DNA from 4 places in the Brucella sp. IR073 genome. Region 4 is predicted to be linked to each of the others. Evidence: predicted binding sites of a transcription regulator. Region 4 holds the regulator's gene; each other region holds the start of a gene.

Region 1 (4,208 bases), on a different contig from region 4:
GTCGGTCCACGCGCGCGGCGGGATTATCGGCGGCATCTGTGCCGGCACCCTCCCCCTCGCCCGCGCCGGCCTGTTTTCCCCGAGGCCCCACACCAGCAATGGCGAGAACTGGATCGAAGGCAAGATCGGGACTTACCACGGCGCGGAGCATTATCGTGACGTGCCGCACGCCGTGAGCCATGACCGCGTTGTCACCGCTCCCGGCACAGCGCCGGGGACCTTCGCCACGGCCTTCCTCGAAGCGCTCTATCCTGATGAGACCGCCAAGCTCCAGGACCTCGCCGGGATGCTGTCCCGCGAATATGGGCGGGTGTAAGCCATGCGGCGCGCCGACCGTCTGTTTCAGATCGTGCAGCGTCTGCGTGGCGGCAGGCTGGTGACCGCGCGGCAACTGGCCGAGCGGCTGGAAGTCTCCGAGCGCACCATCTATCGCGACATTGCCGACCTGCAATCGACCGGGGTTCCCATCGATGGCGAGGCGGGCGTCGGCTATATCCTGCGCGAAGGCTTCGACCTGCCGCCGCTGATGTTCACGCGTGACGAGATCGTCGCCCTTGTGGTGGGCGCGCGGCTGGTCCGCGCCTGGGGTGGCGCATCCATGGCGCGTGGCGCAGAAGAGGCTCTTATCAAGATCGAATCGGTTTTGCCGAAGGAAGACCGCTCGCGCATCGCCAACACGCAGGTCCACGCCCCCGCCGCTTACCTAAGCGAACACGAGCGCCGCATCATCGACATCGTCGAGCGCGCCGTCGATGGCGGCAATGTTCTGACGATCCAGTACCGCGACCTCGAAGGACGCGAGAGCGGCCGTGACATCCGCCCGCTCGGGCTTTGGTTCTGGGGAAAGGTCTGGACGGTCATCGGCTGGTGCGAATTGCGCACCGCGTTTCGCACCTTCCGCACCGACCGCATTTCGCTCGCCGCCGACTCCGGCCGCCGCTTCCGCCCCGAGCGCGGAAAGACGCTGGCCGATTTCTACCGGCAGATGGAAATGCGGGAGTTCAATGTGTATCGGGATCAGTATTGATCCCCACCCTCCCCCTTGCGGGGGTGAGGAGCGGTCGGCCGAAGGCCGAGGGAAAGCCAACGATTTGGCTTTTCCAGCGACGAACGGCCCGAAGGGTCGGGTGGGGGTGGTGACGTTTGGCGCCACGATCTTCGAAGCAAGCGCAGGCGTCACCACCCCTTCCGCCCGCTAATGCGGGCACCTTCCCCGCAAGGGGGAAGGTGGGAGCCGAGCCACTACTCCTCGTCCTCATCCTCGCTGCGCGAGCCCTTGAGCGAGGACAGCTTCGCAAACACCTTGTCGGCGTCGAGCTCCTCTTCCTCGCGCGGCGAGAATTCATCGCGATAGTCGAAATTCTCCGTCGCGGAAGCGGGCAGCAGCGTGTCGCCGGTATCGACCACCGCCGGGCGGTTCTTCGAGGCGCGTTCGACTTCGAGGTCGAGGTCGATCTGCGAGCACAGGCCAAGCGTCACCGGGTCCATCGGCTGCAGGCTGGCGGAGTTCCAGTGGGTGCGGTTGCGGATCTGCTCGATGGTCGATTTCGTCGTGCCGATGAGGCGCGAAATCTGCGCATCCTTCAGTTCCGGATGGTTGCGCACCAGCCAGAGAATGGCGTTCGGGCGGTCCTGGCGCTTCGACAGCGGCGTATAGCGCGGGCCCTTGCGCTTGGCTTCCGGAACGCGCACCTTCGGCTCGGAGAGCTTCAGCTTGTGATTGGGGTCTTTCTCGGCGCGCGCGATTTCCTCGCGCGTCAGCTGACCGGTGATGACGGGGTCGAGGCCCTTGATTCCCTGCGCGGCCTCGCCATCGGCAATCGCCTTGACTTCGAGCGGATGCAGCTTGCAGAAATTGGCGATCTGGTCGAAGGACAGCGCGGTATTATCGACAAGCCAGACGGCCGTCGCCTTCGGCATAAGAAGCTGGGTGGCCATTAGATATAGTCCTCTCGTTCGTCCGCTCCGGGGGCGCGGGCCGTGGGGTAAACCACAAATTTCCGGGAAATCATTGCTTATATAGCGACGTTTTGCGCATGGGGCAAGAATGTAGCCCGAACGAATGCGGTGGACGGCCCGCCGCTTTCATCAAACTGTCACGAAACCGTCATCCCACTGAAATGAAGCTGCATGAGGAGTGGGCCGAAATCAGAGGGAGCCTCACTCATGCAACGCCGTTCCATCCATCTTGCCATTTTGACCGCGCTTGGCGCTTCCGCCGCCTTCCCGGCGCTGGCTGAGCCGGTCTTCAACCGCATCGCCACTTTCCCGGTCGCGAAGAACCTGCCCGCCGATGCCGACAAGAAGGCGACCACCTCGTCCGAGATCATCGCCGCGACGCCGGATGGCAAGACGCTGGTCTATTCCGACAGCCCCTATGGCGCAGTCGGCTTTGTCGACATCACCGACCCGGCAACGCCCAAGGCGGGCGGCCTCGTCAAGATGGAAGGCGAGCCGACGTCCGTGACCGTGGTTGGGAGCAAGGTGCTTGCTGCCGTCAACACTTCGGAAAGCAAGACGAAGCCCTCAGGACGTCTCGATGTCATCGACATCGCCAGCCGCAAGGTCGAGGCGAGCTGCGATCTCGGTGGTCAGCCCGATTCGGTCGCCGTGTCGCCGGACAATGCCTTCCTCGCCATCGCCATCGAAAATGAGCGCGACGAGGATCTGAACGATGGCGAACTGCCGCAGCTTCCGGGCGGTGATCTGAAGATCGTGCCGCTCAAGGACGGCGCGCCCGATTGTGCTGGCATGAAGACCGTCGCGCTCACCGGCCTCTCCGAAATCGCCCCTGAGGACCCGGAGCCGGAATTCGTCTCCTTCAACAGCAAGAATGAAGTTGCCGTCACCTTGCAGGAAAACAACCACATCGCCATCGTCGATGCGGCGAGCGGCAAGGTGGTTTCGCATTTCTCCGCCGGCAGCGTCGATCTCGACGGTATCGACGTAAAGTCCGATGGCGCACTCACCTTCGACAAGAGCCAGAAGGGCGCGCTGCGCGAGCCGGACGCCGTGAAGTGGCTCGACGACAACCGTCTCGTTACCGCCAATGAAGGCGATTACAAGGGCGGCTCGCGCGGCTTCACCATCTTCAGCCGCGACGGCAAGGTGCTCTTTGAATCGGGCGCATCGCTGGAGCGCAAGATCGCGGCGATAGGTCATTATCCCGAGAAGCGCTCTTCCAAGAAGGGCATCGAGCCGGAAGGCATCGAAATCGCCACCTTCGGCGGGACGAAATATATCTTCGTCGCCTCCGAGCGAGCCTCCATCGTCGGCGTATACAAGGATACCGGCGGCGAGCCGGAATTCATCCAGTTGCTGCCCTCGGGCGTCGGCCCTGAAGGCCTCACCGCCATTCCTGAGCGCAACCTGCTTGTCACCGCCAATGAGAACGACCTCGTGGAAGACGGCGGCGCCCGCTCGCATGTGATGGTCTACAAGTTGGAAGAGGGCAAGCCCGCCTATCCGACCATCATCTCGGCAAACAAGGAAGACGGTTCGCCGCTCGGCTGGGGTGCGCTTTCCGGCCTCGTCGCGGATGAGAAAGAAGCCGGCAAGCTCTACGCCGTCTCCGACTCCTTCTATTCGTCGTCGCCCACCATCTTCACCATCGACGCGACCAAGCAGCCGGCCGAAATCACCAAGGCGCTGACCGTCACCCGCGGCGGCCATCCGGCGCAGAAGCTCGATCTTGAAGGCATCACCACCGATGGCGATGGCGGCTTCTGGCTCGCCAATGAAGGCGACGCCAAGAAGCTCGTCCCCCATGCGATCTTCCAGGTAAACGGCAAGGGTGAAATCAAGCAAGAGATCTCCCTCCCCGAGGAAATCTTCGCCGGCCAAACCCGCTTCGGCCTCGAAGGCATCACCCGCACCGGCGAAGGCGACGACACGACGCTGTGGATGGCCGTGCAGCGCGAATGGGCCGACGATCCCAAGGGCACCGTCAAGCTCCTCGCCTACAAGCCGAAGGCCAAGGAATGGGCCGCGGTGCGCTACCCGCTCGACAAGACAGAGTCCGGCTGGGTCGGCCTCTCCGAAATCACCGCCCATGACGGCCAGCTCTACATCGTCGAGCGCGACAACCTCATCGGCGACAAGGCCGCGCTGAAGAAGCTCTACCGCGTCTCGCTTGACAGCCTGAAGCCCGCCAAGCTCGGCGGCGAGCTGCCGGTGGTCGAGAAGACCCTGGTGCACGACTTCCTGCC
Region 2 (4,208 bases), 110 kb from region 4:
GTCGCCTCGACGCAGATCATCACCTGCAGTTTCGGCATCACCGGCTTGCGCGAAGACGAAGACTTATGGGCCGCGGTGAAGCGCGCCGACGGCATCCTCTACGCCGCCAAGAAGGCCGGACGGAACCGCACCTATGCGGAAGGCATCGCCGCCTGAGCCGAACCGAAGGCCGGCTCGAAAGACCTTTTACCCGACGACAATGGGCGCCTTGCCCGGCACGCGGTTATAGAGGTCGATGATATCCTGGTTCATCAGCCGCACGCAGCCGGAAGACATCGCCTGTCCGATGGACCACCATTCCGGCGAGCCATGGATGCGATAGCCGGTGTCGGCACCGTTCTTGAAAATATAGAGCGCGCGGGCGCCGAGCGGATTCTGCGGGCCCGGCTCCATACCGTTGCGATATTGCTCGAGCTCGGGCTTGCGCTGGATCATCTCCGGCGGCGGCGTCCAGCGCGGCCATTGCTTCTTATATTGCACATTGGCGCGGCCCGACCAGCGGAAGCCGTCCTTGCCAATGCCGACGCCGTAGCGGATGGCATCGCCGCCCGGCTGTACCAGATAGAGATAGCGGTCCTTCAGGCTAACCACGATGGTGCCGGGCGCTTCGCCCGTGGGATCGGGAACGATCTGGCGGCGGAACTGCTTCGGCACTTTCTCGTAGGGAATGGCCGGCAGGGAGTAAGGTCCCTCCTGCACCGCAGCATACATGACATCTGGCGTGGTGACCGCCTTGTCGACGCTGATCTGCGGGCGGATCGCCCCTGTGGGCATGGTGTCGAGATTGAGGCCCGACATGTCAAAAGTCTGGGAACATCCAGTCGCGCCAGTAAGCGCCACCGCCCCGGCCCCGAAGATGAATGCCCGGCGGTTCAGATAATCCGGTTCTCTCGACATGGATGCTACACGACCCCAAACACAACGAATAAGGCGACTTTGCCTCATTCGTGGTTGATGAAGCGTTAAGCAAGGCCCCATCGATAACCTCAACGTGACTTCCCCTTGATCGGCCGGTCGCGTAAAAGTAGAGGTCCCCTACAATTTGCGTAAGATGGTGAGAGCCGGAGAGAGCCTTGGAACCGATCGCCGACTATTATCCATGGGGCCGATATTTTTCTGTTCCATCCGCGCGCGATTGGAACCTCCTGCTGTTCGCAGGCCTCCTTTCCATCGCGGCGCAACTGTCCCCGGCTTATGCCGACGATGCGTATGCAGCGCCGCCTTTGTCCGCTACGCGCGGCGTAGTGGAGCTTTTTACCAGCCAGGGCTGCGTTTCCTGCCCTCCCGCCGATGCCACATTGAGCGAGCTCGCCAAGCGCACGGATCTCGTGACGCTCGCCTTCCACGTCGACTATTGGGATTATCTCGGCTGGCGCGACACGCTCGCCACCTCTGAGAACACGGCGCGGCAGAATGCCTATCGCAATGCGCTGAAAGCGCGAATGATCTATACCCCCCAAGTCATTCTCAACGGCCGCACCGAGCTCAACGGCAATGACGCGAAGAGCATAAAGGCAGGTATTGCAAGGCTGGCTGACGGTCCCGGCGGCCTCAGCGTACCTGTTTCGATCAGCAGGCAAGACGGCCAGCGCCTCGTCATCGAGGCAGGCGCGGGCAGGAAACCGGACACCCCTGTTCATCTTCTCGTGGCCTATTTTGATGACAAGATAACCGTCCCCATCGGCAAGGGCGACAACAGGGGACGCTCGGTCACCTACCGCAACGCGGTCCGCGATATCGAAACGATCGGCATGTGGGACGGTAAGCCGCTGCGCGTGGAAATCCCGGCTTCGGAGCTTTCGAAGAAGAAGGCCTCAGGCTGCGCCGTGCTGCTGCAGGAAGTCGGTTACGACAACCGCCTGGGCGGCATTCTGGGCGCCGCCATGCTCCGGCGCAGGCCTGACAAACTTTTCGAGTGATGGTTGATGCAAAAAAAGAGGCCGGCGCATTGCCAGCCTGAAGCTTTCGTGGCTGTTGCCGTTGCGGATGGTGAAAAGCTGAGTGGTTTTCACCATCCTGAATGCTGCTGGTTCGGTCCGGACAGCCCATTGGGCGGGGGGCTTGGGGTTGAGCGTGTCCAGACCGAACCGTCTCAGGCAACGAGAGGGATGTTGCTGGCATAATTGGGCTGCAATGCGAACGGCAAAAGGCGAAAATGTGGCGGGCCGTAACCTATGGCAACACGGTGTAGCGTTTCGTGAGAGCTTGCGAATTTTCAAAGCAATTGCGCATTTTGGCTTGAAAAGCCAGGTGCGAGGTTTCACCTTCTAGTCATGGAACTGTCATGTGGTTCCGGTGCAGGCCGGAGGGCGGCCCGCGCCTGACTATGCTCGAGCGAAGAGGATATGATGGACGGCGGAAACAGAGGTTCATCGCAGATCGAAGCTTCGGCGATATCCATCGATGCGGCAAGGGCGCGGCAACAGGTCCTGCCGGTAACCTTCAACCGCCACGAACTCGATAAAATCCTGCGCATTTACGGGCGAATGGTGGCATCCGGCGAGTGGCGCGACTACGCCATCGATCACCTGAGCGACCGCGCCGTTTTCTCCATCTTTCGCCGCGCCAGCGAAATCCCCCTGTTCCGCATCGAAAAGAACCCGAAGCTGGCGCAGCGCCAGGGAGCCTATTCGGTCATCGCCGCCAGCGGTCTCATCCTCAAGCGCGGCCACGAACTGGAGCGGGTCTTGCGCGTGTTCGACAAGAGCTTGCGGCTGGTTGAGGTATAGCGCCTCCTTCCCCGCAAGGGGAAGGAGGGCGATCCCTGGAAACAAAAAGGGCAGCGTTTCCGCTGCCCTTTCTTCAATCCTTGGTCCAGAAAAATCAGTTCCGGTTGTTGCCCATGAACTGCAGCAGGAACATGAACATGTTGATGAAGTCGAGATAGAGCCTGAGCGCGCCCATCACGATCTTGCGGCCCATCGTGTCGGACGAGTCGCCCTCGAAATACATCTCCTTGATCGACTGCGTGTCATACGCCGTCAGCCCTGCGAAGATGAGAACACCGAGCACCGAAACGGCGAACTGCAGCGCAGTCGAGCCGAGGAAGATGTTCACGATGGACGCGAGGATGAGGCCGAACACGCCCATCATCAGGAACGAGCCCATCGCGGAAAGATCACGCTTGGTCGTATAGCCGTAGAGCGACAGCGCGCCGAAGGACGCGGCGGTCACGAAGAAGGTTCGCACGATGCTCTGGCCGGTGAAGACCAGGAAGATCGACGAAAGCGACAGGCCGACCAGGGCGGCATAGACCCAGAAGGTCACCCGCGCCGCGCCGACGCTAAAATTCTCGATGCGGAAGCTCAGGAAGAACACGGCGATCAGCGGAGCCAGCATGATCACCCAGCGCAGCGGGCTGGCGTAAAGAAGCTGGGCAAAGGCCGGGTTCGATTGGGCAAGTACCGATGTGCCGAGAGCCGCGATGCCGGTGACGGCAAGGCCCAGGGCCATCATATTGTAGACGCCCAGCATATAGCTGCGAAGGCCCTGATCGACGCCAGTGTCTACACGGACGCCGGCCGGGCTTCTCGCTTGCATGTTTCGATAGTCAACCATGGTTTTCCTCTTGCGTTGTCCCGTCCGGTATCGGGGGCACTCCCCGGGCGCCGCTGGCGGGACCCCAGCATACCTGCCCAAGATTATGGGGATTCAAAGGTGCCTTCACAAGTGTCGCGAGCATGATTCCGAAAAGTTGCAGGCTTTTCGAATAGGATCATGCGGCTGAAAAAGCTGTTTTGGGGCCAGCGACAACCATTCTGGCCCCAATTTATTGCGTTTTTATGGATTCCGCAGCACCGAAGCGGCTTTTTGGCCTAATATGCGCCATGTGCCGAGCAGGCCGAAGCCGACCGTCAGCACCAGCGCGATCGCCACCGTCATCAGCGCCACATCGGGCAGGAATTGCGCCTGCAATTGCATGACGCGCGCCACCACATACCAGCCGGCGACGCCGCCCGCGATGAGCGCGAAGACAGCCGTCGCCAGTCCCAGCATCAGATATTCCAGCGAAAATGCCTTGATCAGCGTCCGCCGCGTGGCGCCCAGCGTCTTCAGCACCACCGCGTCATGGGTGCGCGCCCGGTTGCCCGCCGCAAGCGCCCCGCCCAGCACCAGCACCGAGGCGCCGAGCGCGACGGCCGCCGCCGCGCGGATGGCGGTCGCAAGCTGACCCACCAGATCGTTGGCGACATCGATGGCGTCCTTGA
Region 3 (4,208 bases), on a different contig from region 4:
TGGCTTCGTCCCGCTCTTTACGCAATTCGCCAAACAGCCGGTCGAGCCGGGCGCTGCGCTTCTGCGCTTCGGTCGCCCCTGCGGGGTTTTCCGGGGCGGCGGCAGCGGGTTCCTGGGGCGTCGCCGCATTTGCCGCCGGGACGGAGGCGGCGGGGAACAAGGCGAGAGTCAGAATGGCAAAAACGTTCCGCATGCGCATGAAGGTACTCATACGCAGCGAAACGTCAAATGCGAATTTCAGGATAAGGCCTTCCGTGAAGCGGAATAGCCTCACCATCGCGTGATCAGCCCTGACGCGCCTTGTAGCGTGGGGCGGTCTTGTTAATGATATAGATGCGGCCTTTGCGGCGAACCATGCGGTTGTCGCGATGACGGCCCTTGAGCGCTTTGAGCGAGTTCTTGATCTTCATGTCAGTCACCGGTCTGGTTGGCCCGTCGCCGGGCATCAATGAAGGCGCGCGAGGCACGCCCAAGAAAGGTTGGCGCGAAATAGCCAAGGATTGCGGCGGTTGTCAACTCCCGGCGACGTAAAAGATCGCCGCCAACTGACTCTATTTTTTGGGTTTTATGCGGGTGACGTGTCCCATCTTGCGGCCCGGACGCGCCTCTGCCTTGCCATAGAGATGCAGCACCGCCTGCGGCTCGGCAAGGAGCTCAGGCACACGCGCCACATCGTCGCCGATGAGATTCTCCATCACGCAATCGCTATGCCTGGTGGTGTCGCCCAGCGGCAGACCGGCGATGGCGCGGATATGCTGCTCGAACTGCGAAATGGCGCAGGCGGCTTCCGTCCAATGGCCGGAATTGTGGACGCGCGGCGCAAATTCGTTGGCAAGCAGCGTGCCGTCCTCGCGCACGAAGAACTCAAGGCCCATGACGCCGACATAATCGAGCGCATGCATGAGCTTTTCCGCCGCCTCGCGCGCCATATCAGCTGTGGCGGGCGCGATGGCCGATGGCACGGTGGAGGTCGCTAGAATGCCGTTGGAATGAACGTTCTCGGCGATGTCATAGGCGCGGGCATTGCCGGCACGGTCGCGGGCGGCGATGACCGAGACCTCGCGCTCGAACGGCACGAAGCCTTCGAGAATCGCGGGCGCATGGCCGATGGCATCGAGCGCGGCGTCGAGATCGTCGCTGCCATCGCCCTTGAGCCGCACCTGTCCCTTGCCGTCATAGCCGAGGCGCCGCGTTTTCAAAATGGCGGGACCGCCAATGGCCGCGAGGCCGGCGGCAAGGCTTTGCGGATCGCCAACGAGATGCCAGGGGGCGGTTTCGATGCCGCAATCGTTGAGGAAGGCTTTTTCGCGGAAACGGTCCTGCGAAACCTCGAGCGCGATGGGAGGAGGGAAGACCAATCTCTCTTCCGCCAGCTTCTGCGCCGCCCCGACCGGGACGTTCTCAAACTCATAGGTAACGACGTCACAGGCTTGCGCCAGTTCCGCCAGCGCTGCCTTATCATCATAAGCCGCGACGATTTGCCGGTTCGCGGCCTGCGCGGCAGGGCAGTCCGCTTGCGGCTCCAGAATCATGGTGCGGAAGCCGAGGCGCGCCGCCGCCTGCGCCAGCATGCGGCCGAGCTGCCCGCCGCCGATGATGCCGATCGTCGATCCCGGCTTCAGCATCGTCATGCCTCGTCCTTGGGGCGTTCGGCAACGCCTGCGCTCTGAACCTCCCGCCAAATCTCCAGCCGTCTCGCAAGCGCTTCATCGGAAAGCGCCAGCACAGCGGCGGCAAGAAGCGCGGCGTTGACAGCGCCGGAACGGCCGATAGCAAGGGTGCCGACCGGGATGCCCGCGGGCATCTGAACGATGGAAAGAAGCGAATCCTGACCAGAAAGCGCCTTCGATTCCACTGGGACGCCGAAAACGGGCAGGGGCGTCATCGAAGCGGCCATGCCCGGCAGATGCGCCGCGCCGCCGGCTCCGGCAATGATCACCTTGAAGCCCTCGGCCTTTGCGCCCTTGGCGAAGGCGACGAGGCGGTCCGGAGTGCGATGGGCGGAAACGATGCGGGCGTCGTAAGGTATCTCAAGCGCGGCGAGCGTCTCGGCGGCGTGGCGCATTGTCGGCCAATCGGACTGGCTGCCCATGATGATCGCCACATCGGCCCGTGTCTCAGCCATCGCCGCTTTCCTTTTATCGTTGGATGAAAGGCACTTAACCGAAAAGCCCCCGTCCCGCAAGGCAAGGTCTGGGATGAACCGGACGCTAGGCGATGATGTCGGGAATGATCTGGTCTTCCAGTTCCTGAAGCTTGTCCTTGATGGCCAGCTTCTTCTTTTTCATGCGCTGGATGCGCAACTGATCGCAGCCCACTTCGATCATAGCATTGATGGCGGCATCGAAGTCCGCATGTTCCTGCTTCAGACGTGCCACGGCCAGTCTGATATCTGCCTGTTCCTGATCGGACATCCGGTTTGTCCCGTTCTGATTATCTATTTTCAGGATATCTAGCCCCGGCGCAGCCCATATCACATTTCGCCAGAATAGAAAATGCTACTATTCCGAAATCGACTTCCTCGCAAAGTCGTGGCAGACTGTCATCGCTCTGTCACGAAGACTTCAGGCAGAGGCGGTTCCCGGCTCCCGCTTAGTTGACGGGAGACGTTCGGAAACGGCGGAAAATCGCCTGATTAGCTTCTGAGCATATATTGGTGCGGCGGCTTCCAAAGGCTGCTTCATGACCCGGCCTCGCTATCCGGCCGGTTCCGTGAGTCCTGTTGACGACAACCAACCCAAAGGAGATCCAATCATGGCCATTGAGACCCATCTTGCTACGCTGGAGAAGAAGCATGGCGCCCTGGACAGGGAGATCGCCGAGGCGATGGCCTGCCCGGCGATGGATAATCTCCACATCGCGGATCTCAAGCGCAAGAAACTGATGCTCAAGGACCAGATTGAAAAGCTCAGGGTGCAGGTGACGCGCCACTGAGCTGGAACACCGATTAGCGGCTTGCAAGGCACCCCCCTCTGTCCTGCCGGACATCTCCCCCTCAAGGGGGGAGATTAGCTGACGCTACCCTCCGCCTTCATTCTGCGACGTTTGTGATTGGCGCCGGGCATTGATAAAGGCGTAATCTCCCCCCTTGAGGGGGAGATGCCCGGCAGGGCAGAGGGGGGTGCTGTCCCGCCAGTCTCTCAAATTATGGCAAGAGGGGTCTATCTCATCCCTGCTCCTCCGCACGCGGAATAAGCTTTAATCCCTCCGGCGTCGCGGCGCGCTCGGGGAGGCTTTGGAAATTTTCCTTCTCCTCGCGGGAGGGGGCAGGGCGCTGGCGCGAGCGGATGATGGCGTAGCCGGTGATGGACATATGCGCCAGCGCAGTGACGGCGAAGAGCGCCGCGGGCCAGAGATATTCCATTGCGAAGGCGGCGACGAGCGGCCCGATCATGGTGCCGAAGCCGTAGAGCAGCAGCAGGCCGCCTGAGATCTTCACGTAATTCTCCGATGCCGCGAAGTCGTTGGCGTGGGCCACGGCGACGGGATAGAGCGCGTAGGCGAGCCCGCCGTAAATTGCGGTGAGGACAAGGATGGTGACGGCGTCGGTGGGCGCGATCAGGAAGATGGTGAGGCCAATGAGCGAGGACGCGCCCGCCACGCCCGCCAGCACGAAGCGGCGGTCGGTCATGTCGGAAAGGCGTCCCACGGGGATTTGCGAGAGCGCGCCGGCGAGAATGGTGAAGCTCACCATGAGGGCGATCATGGTGGTGTCGATGCCGGAATCGGCGCCATAGACCGCACCGAGCGTGCCCCAGGCGCCATTGGCGATGCCGATGAGAATGCAGCCGACGGACGCGACGGGCGAGTTGCGGTAGAGGGCCTTCAAGTCCAGTTCCACGCTGCTCAGCGGCTTGGGGCTGGTGGCGGTGGAGATGGCGGTGGGGATCAGCGCGAGGCAGAACAGGATCCCCGATACCATGAAAAGGCTGTCGCCCCGCACATTGCCGCCGGCGACCATCATCTGGCCACTCATGACGGCGCCGTAGTTGACCATCATGTAAAGGCCGAAGATGCGCCCGCGGGTTTCGTTGGTGGCGCGCTCGTTGAGCCAGCTTTCGATGACCATGAATGCGCCCGCCATGGCGAAGCCGGTGAAGGCCCGCAGCGCGATCCAGATGACGGAATCGACGAAAAGCCCGGTCAGGAGCGCGATGATCGCGGCGGAGGAGGCGAAGAAGCCGAAGGCGCGGACATGGCCCACCCGG
Region 4 (4,208 bases):
GGCGCATCCGATCATTGAAATGGACGAAAGGCTTTCTTCATACTCCCGCAGACCGAAGCTGGCTACCCTCTCGCGCCAGTAGCCATCGCACCGCGCCCTCTGCTATAGTCGGCAGCGGATCAGGAAAGACCGACCCATGAAGAAACTTGCGTTCTGTGGTATCCTTCTCACCGCCGCGCTTACCGGATGCACGACGATGACGCCCGAGGAGCGGCGCGCCGCCGACATCCAGACCTGCCGCGCCTATGGCTTCCGGCCCAATACCGACGCGCTCGCCAACTGCCTGCTGCAACTCGATCTCGACCGGCGGGCAGCCCGCCGCGCGGCCTTCGACGAACCGTTCTACCGGCCGTTCGGGCCGCCGATGGTGATCTATCAGCCGTTTCCGGTGCGGGTGAGACCGCGGTAACAATCATATGTTGGCGGACAGCGCTTCCAACAAGAAGCAAATTGCTTCGGCGATTCCGTGCGCCGATATTATCCTACTGAAACGCCGGCTCAGGCCTGTCCTGTTTAAGCAGCAACTCACCGATCGCGTCGATGGGCTTGCGGCCTGAATCATAGCCCAGTTCGATTTGCGTGGAGGTCGTGGTGGTTCCCATGCGCACCGGGGCGGGGCCGGTCTGCCAGGCGACCGTCTCGACCCGTGCCGTCGGGGCGCGCGTCACGCGATCCCCCTTGGCGCGGGGGCCGAAGCCCTGGTCAGACGCAATGCTGGCGACCATCGTCCGGTCGACGGGCGAGGCCGTAGGAATCGGCACCGCACGCTCGTGGCCCAAGGCGGGCATTGCCGGCTTCAGCACATCGGCGGCGGCGATGAGGCGCGGGGTCTCGAGGATCGGCGTTTCGAGCGAGCCGTCGCGGCGGCGCTTCTCATAGAAGGCATTGCCGCCCGCCACCAGTACATAGTGCATGTTGCGATAGGGGAATTTCAGCCCGGCCGTGTGGAAGAACATGGCCTGCTTCACCTTGGGGTGCCGCTCGCCGCGCAGCACCGCATCCGCGGCTTCATCGAGTTCCGGGAGCGATTTCATCGGGCGGGAGAGCACGCCGGGCGCAAACTGGTTCTTCTGGCCGACGACGCCGCAGATCGTGTCCGGATATCTGCCGGAGGCCAGGCGGTTCATCACCACCGTTCCGACCGCGAGAAAGCCATCCTCGCTGGAGCGGTTCGATTCGAAATACATTGCCCGCTTGAGGCATTCCCTGTCTTTGGCGGTATAGGCGTAGGTTTTCTTGCCGCCAGCCGTATAGCCATAGCCCGACGCACTCGACTGCGAGACGGTTCCCTTGGCCGATTGGCCGGATCCGCTGCCCTTCGACGTCGTGCATCCCGTCATGACGACAGGCGCGATAATCGCACCGGCCACGGCCAGGATTTTCCAGTTTTCAGCGCTCTTCAAAAGCTCAGTCTCATGCTTGGACACCTCAACGAAGGCAGCCATGAGGACGCATGTTTTAGGCCAAAGAATGGCAACGAAGAAAAACGGCGGGATAAACATAATATCCTGCCGTTTTCCTAACTATTTCTTAATAATACTTACCAGTATAGTAATATTTACTTTTTATAAATCTTTCACTTTATTGGCGCTTTGCCACAATATTATCTACCCGAACGAGTAGCCGGCGCCCCGAACCGTGCGAATCGGATCGACGGCACGACCCGTATTGATGGCCTTGCGCAAACGCCCGACATGAACGTCCACCGTGCGGTCATCGACATAGATATCCGGCCCCCAGACACCGTCCAGCAACTGGCTGCGCGAAAAGACGCGGCCCGGCGACATCATGAAATATTCGAGCAGGCGAAATTCCGTGGGCCCTAAGCGGATTTCCCGGTCCTTGCGGTAGACGCGGTGCTGCTCGCGGTCGAGCACGAGGTCACCCACTTTCAGCACGTGGGAAAGCAGGCTCGGCTTGGCGCGGCGCAGCATCGCCTTGACGCGGGCGAGCAGTTCCGGGGTCGAGAAGGGCTTCACGACATAATCGTCCGCACCGACGCCAAGGCCTCGCACCCGCTCGCTCTCTTCGCCGCGCGCGGTCAGCATGATGATCGGCAGGCGCTCCGTTTCCACCCGCTGGCGCAGGCGGCGGCAAAGCTCGATGCCGGAGACGCCGGGCAGCATCCAGTCGAGGATCAGGAGATCAGGCACATTCTCGCGCAAGGCGATTTCCGCCTCGTCCCCGCGCAGGATAGTATCGACCAGATAGCCTTCCGCCTCGAGATTGTAACGCAGGAGGACGCTCAGCGCCTCCTCGTCTTCGACAACCGCGACTTTGGGTGCATGGGCCATTTCAGCAGTTCCTCATTAGAATATGCTTGTCGAAGCGGATATGCCGGCCCCCAAGGCATCCCCGCCACCCCCACCGGGCAGGGCTCGCACCCTCCTTCCCCCTTGCGGGGAGGGAGGGTGCGAGCTGGTTAAGCCCGCTTCGCCTCGTCCACGACGATGCCGTGGCTCAGATCTTCCTTCGGGCGATCGGGCGGCATCTGCTGGCCGGTGACGATGTAATAGACCGTCTCGGCGATATTGGTCGCATGGTCGCCGATGCGCTCGATGTTCTTGGCGCAGAAGAGAAGATGCGTGCAGGCCGAGATGTTGCGCGGGTCTTCCATCATATAGGTCAAGAGCTCGCGGAACAGCGAGGTGTACATGGCATCGATCTCGTCGTCGCGGTCGCGCACGATGTTGATCTGGGCGACCGAGCGCGATGCAAAGGCGTCGAGCACTTCCTTCAGCTGCGTCAGCGCCAGTTCGGCCAGCGTCTGCAGGCCGCGATAGACCTTGATCGGCTGGCGGGTATCCGACACGGCGGCGACGCGCTTGGCAATGTTCTTGCCGAGGTCGCCGACGCGCTCCAGATCGGAGGAGATGCGGATGGCGCCGATGATCTCGCGCAGGTCCGAGGCCATGGGCTGGCGCTTGGCGATGATGGTGACGGCGCGGTCGTCGATCTCGCGCTCGCTGGCGTCAAGGATCAGGTCATCGGAGATGACGCGCTGCGCGAGCGCGTTGTCGGCATTGACGATGGCCTCGACCGATTGCTCGACCATGCGCTCGGCATGGCCGCCCATCTCGGCGATCTTGTGCGCCAGGAACTTCAACTCCTCATCATAGGAGCGGACTGTGTGCTGGGATGGCATTTCGTTTGTCCTCAATTTCTTCCAGACCAGCCCGTCAGCCGAAGCGTCCGGTGATGTAATCCTGGGTGCGTTTTTCCTTGGGCGTCGTGAACATCATCTCGGTGTCGCCGACCTCGACCAGATTGCCCAGGTGGAACATGGCGGTGCGCTGCGACACGCGAGCCGCCTGCTGCATCGAGTGCGTCACGATGACGATGGTGTAGTTCTGGCGCAGCTCGTCGATCAGCTCTTCCACCTTGGCGGTGGCGATGGGGTCGAGCGCGGAGCAAGGCTCGTCCATCAAAATCACTTCCGGGCTCACCGCAATGGCACGGGCGATGCAGAGGCGCTGCTGCTGGCCCCCGGAAAGGCCGGTGCCGGCATCATGCAGACGATCCTTCACCTCTTCGAACAGGCTGGCGCGGCGCAGGCTGCTCTCCACGATTTCATCCAGCTCGTGACGGTTCTTGGCGAGGCCATGAATGCGCGGGCCGTAGGCAACATTCTCATAGATCGACTTGGGGAAAGGATTGGGCTTCTGGAAGACCATCCCCACACGCGCCCGAAGCTCGACGACGTCGATCTTCGGATCGTAGATATCCTCGCCGTCGAGGGTGATGTTGCCGGTCACGCGGCAGCCCTCGACCGTATCGTTCATGCGGTTGAGCGAGCGCAGGAAGGTGGACTTGCCGCAGCCGGAGGGGCCGATCAGCGCCGTCACCATCTTCTCGGGAATGTCGAGATCGACGTCGAACAGCGCTTGTTTCGCGCCGTAGAAGACGGAAACCTTCTCGCCCTTCATTTTGTTCTTGGCGGTGACAGCGTTCATCTTCTCCCCCACTGCTTTTTCGAGAGATCGTTCGGTCATCAGGTTCATTTCTTCACATCTCCCGGTTTACCAGCGGCGCTCGAAACGGCGGCGCAGGATGATGGCACCAATATTCATGACCGCGAGGAACAGGAGCAGCACGATGATAGCGCCGGACGTGCGCTCGACAAAGGCACGCTCCGCCTCATTGGCCCACATATAAATCTGCACCGGCAGCGCGGTCGAGGGATCGAGCGGCGTAGTCGGATAGCCGAC

What was found. The regulator PhoB, encoded in region 4, activates phosphate uptake and scavenging genes when phosphate is short. The targets are predictions, from matches to a motif close to TGTCATNNANCTGTCAT.
Region 1: the regulator PhoB is predicted to act here: its motif matches at 2,095-2,111, upstream of ACOWVG_RS08290 (esterase-like activity of phytase family protein).
Region 2: the regulator PhoB is predicted to act here: its motif matches at 2,270-2,286, upstream of ACOWVG_RS04610 (DUF2794 domain-containing protein).
Region 3: the regulator PhoB is predicted to act here: its motif matches at 2,541-2,557, upstream of ACOWVG_RS08315 (YdcH family protein).

The regions. Positions count from the first base shown of each region.
Region 1 is NZ_JBAKHD010000003.1:314,403-318,610, forward strand. It holds gene ACOWVG_RS08275 (DJ-1/PfpI family protein) at 1-316, shown strand, start outside; gene ACOWVG_RS08280 (helix-turn-helix transcriptional regulator) at 320-1,027, shown strand; gene ACOWVG_RS08285 (DUF1013 domain-containing protein) at 1,243-1,938, opposite strand; gene ACOWVG_RS08290 (esterase-like activity of phytase family protein) at 2,167-4,208, shown strand, end outside.
Region 2 is NZ_JBAKHD010000002.1:172,883-177,090, reverse strand. It holds gene ACOWVG_RS04625 (diguanylate cyclase domain-containing protein) at 1-156, shown strand, start outside; gene ACOWVG_RS04620 (L,D-transpeptidase) at 187-897, opposite strand; gene ACOWVG_RS04615 (DUF1223 domain-containing protein) at 1,074-1,919, shown strand; gene ACOWVG_RS04610 (DUF2794 domain-containing protein) at 2,349-2,729, shown strand; gene ACOWVG_RS04605 (Bax inhibitor-1/YccA family protein) at 2,824-3,558, opposite strand; gene ACOWVG_RS04600 (ABC transporter permease) at 3,781-4,208, opposite strand, start outside.
Region 3 is NZ_JBAKHD010000003.1:320,775-324,982, reverse strand. It holds gene ACOWVG_RS08335 (tetratricopeptide repeat protein) at 1-211, opposite strand, end outside; gene ykgO (type B 50S ribosomal protein L36) at 285-410, opposite strand; gene ACOWVG_RS08325 (5-(carboxyamino)imidazole ribonucleotide synthase) at 552-1,631, opposite strand; gene purE (5-(carboxyamino)imidazole ribonucleotide mutase) at 1,628-2,125, opposite strand; gene ACOWVG_RS08315 (YdcH family protein) at 2,211-2,414, opposite strand; gene ACOWVG_RS08310 (YdcH family protein) at 2,752-2,934, shown strand; gene ACOWVG_RS08305 (MFS transporter) at 3,167-4,208, opposite strand, start outside.
Region 4 is NZ_JBAKHD010000002.1:286,442-290,649, forward strand. It holds gene ACOWVG_RS05135 (hypothetical protein) at 137-409, shown strand; gene ACOWVG_RS05140 (cell wall hydrolase) at 483-1,445, opposite strand; gene phoB (phosphate regulon transcriptional regulator PhoB) at 1,608-2,294, opposite strand; gene phoU (phosphate signaling complex protein PhoU) at 2,423-3,145, opposite strand; gene pstB (phosphate ABC transporter ATP-binding protein PstB) at 3,180-3,953, opposite strand; gene pstA (phosphate ABC transporter permease PstA) at 4,020-4,208, opposite strand, start outside.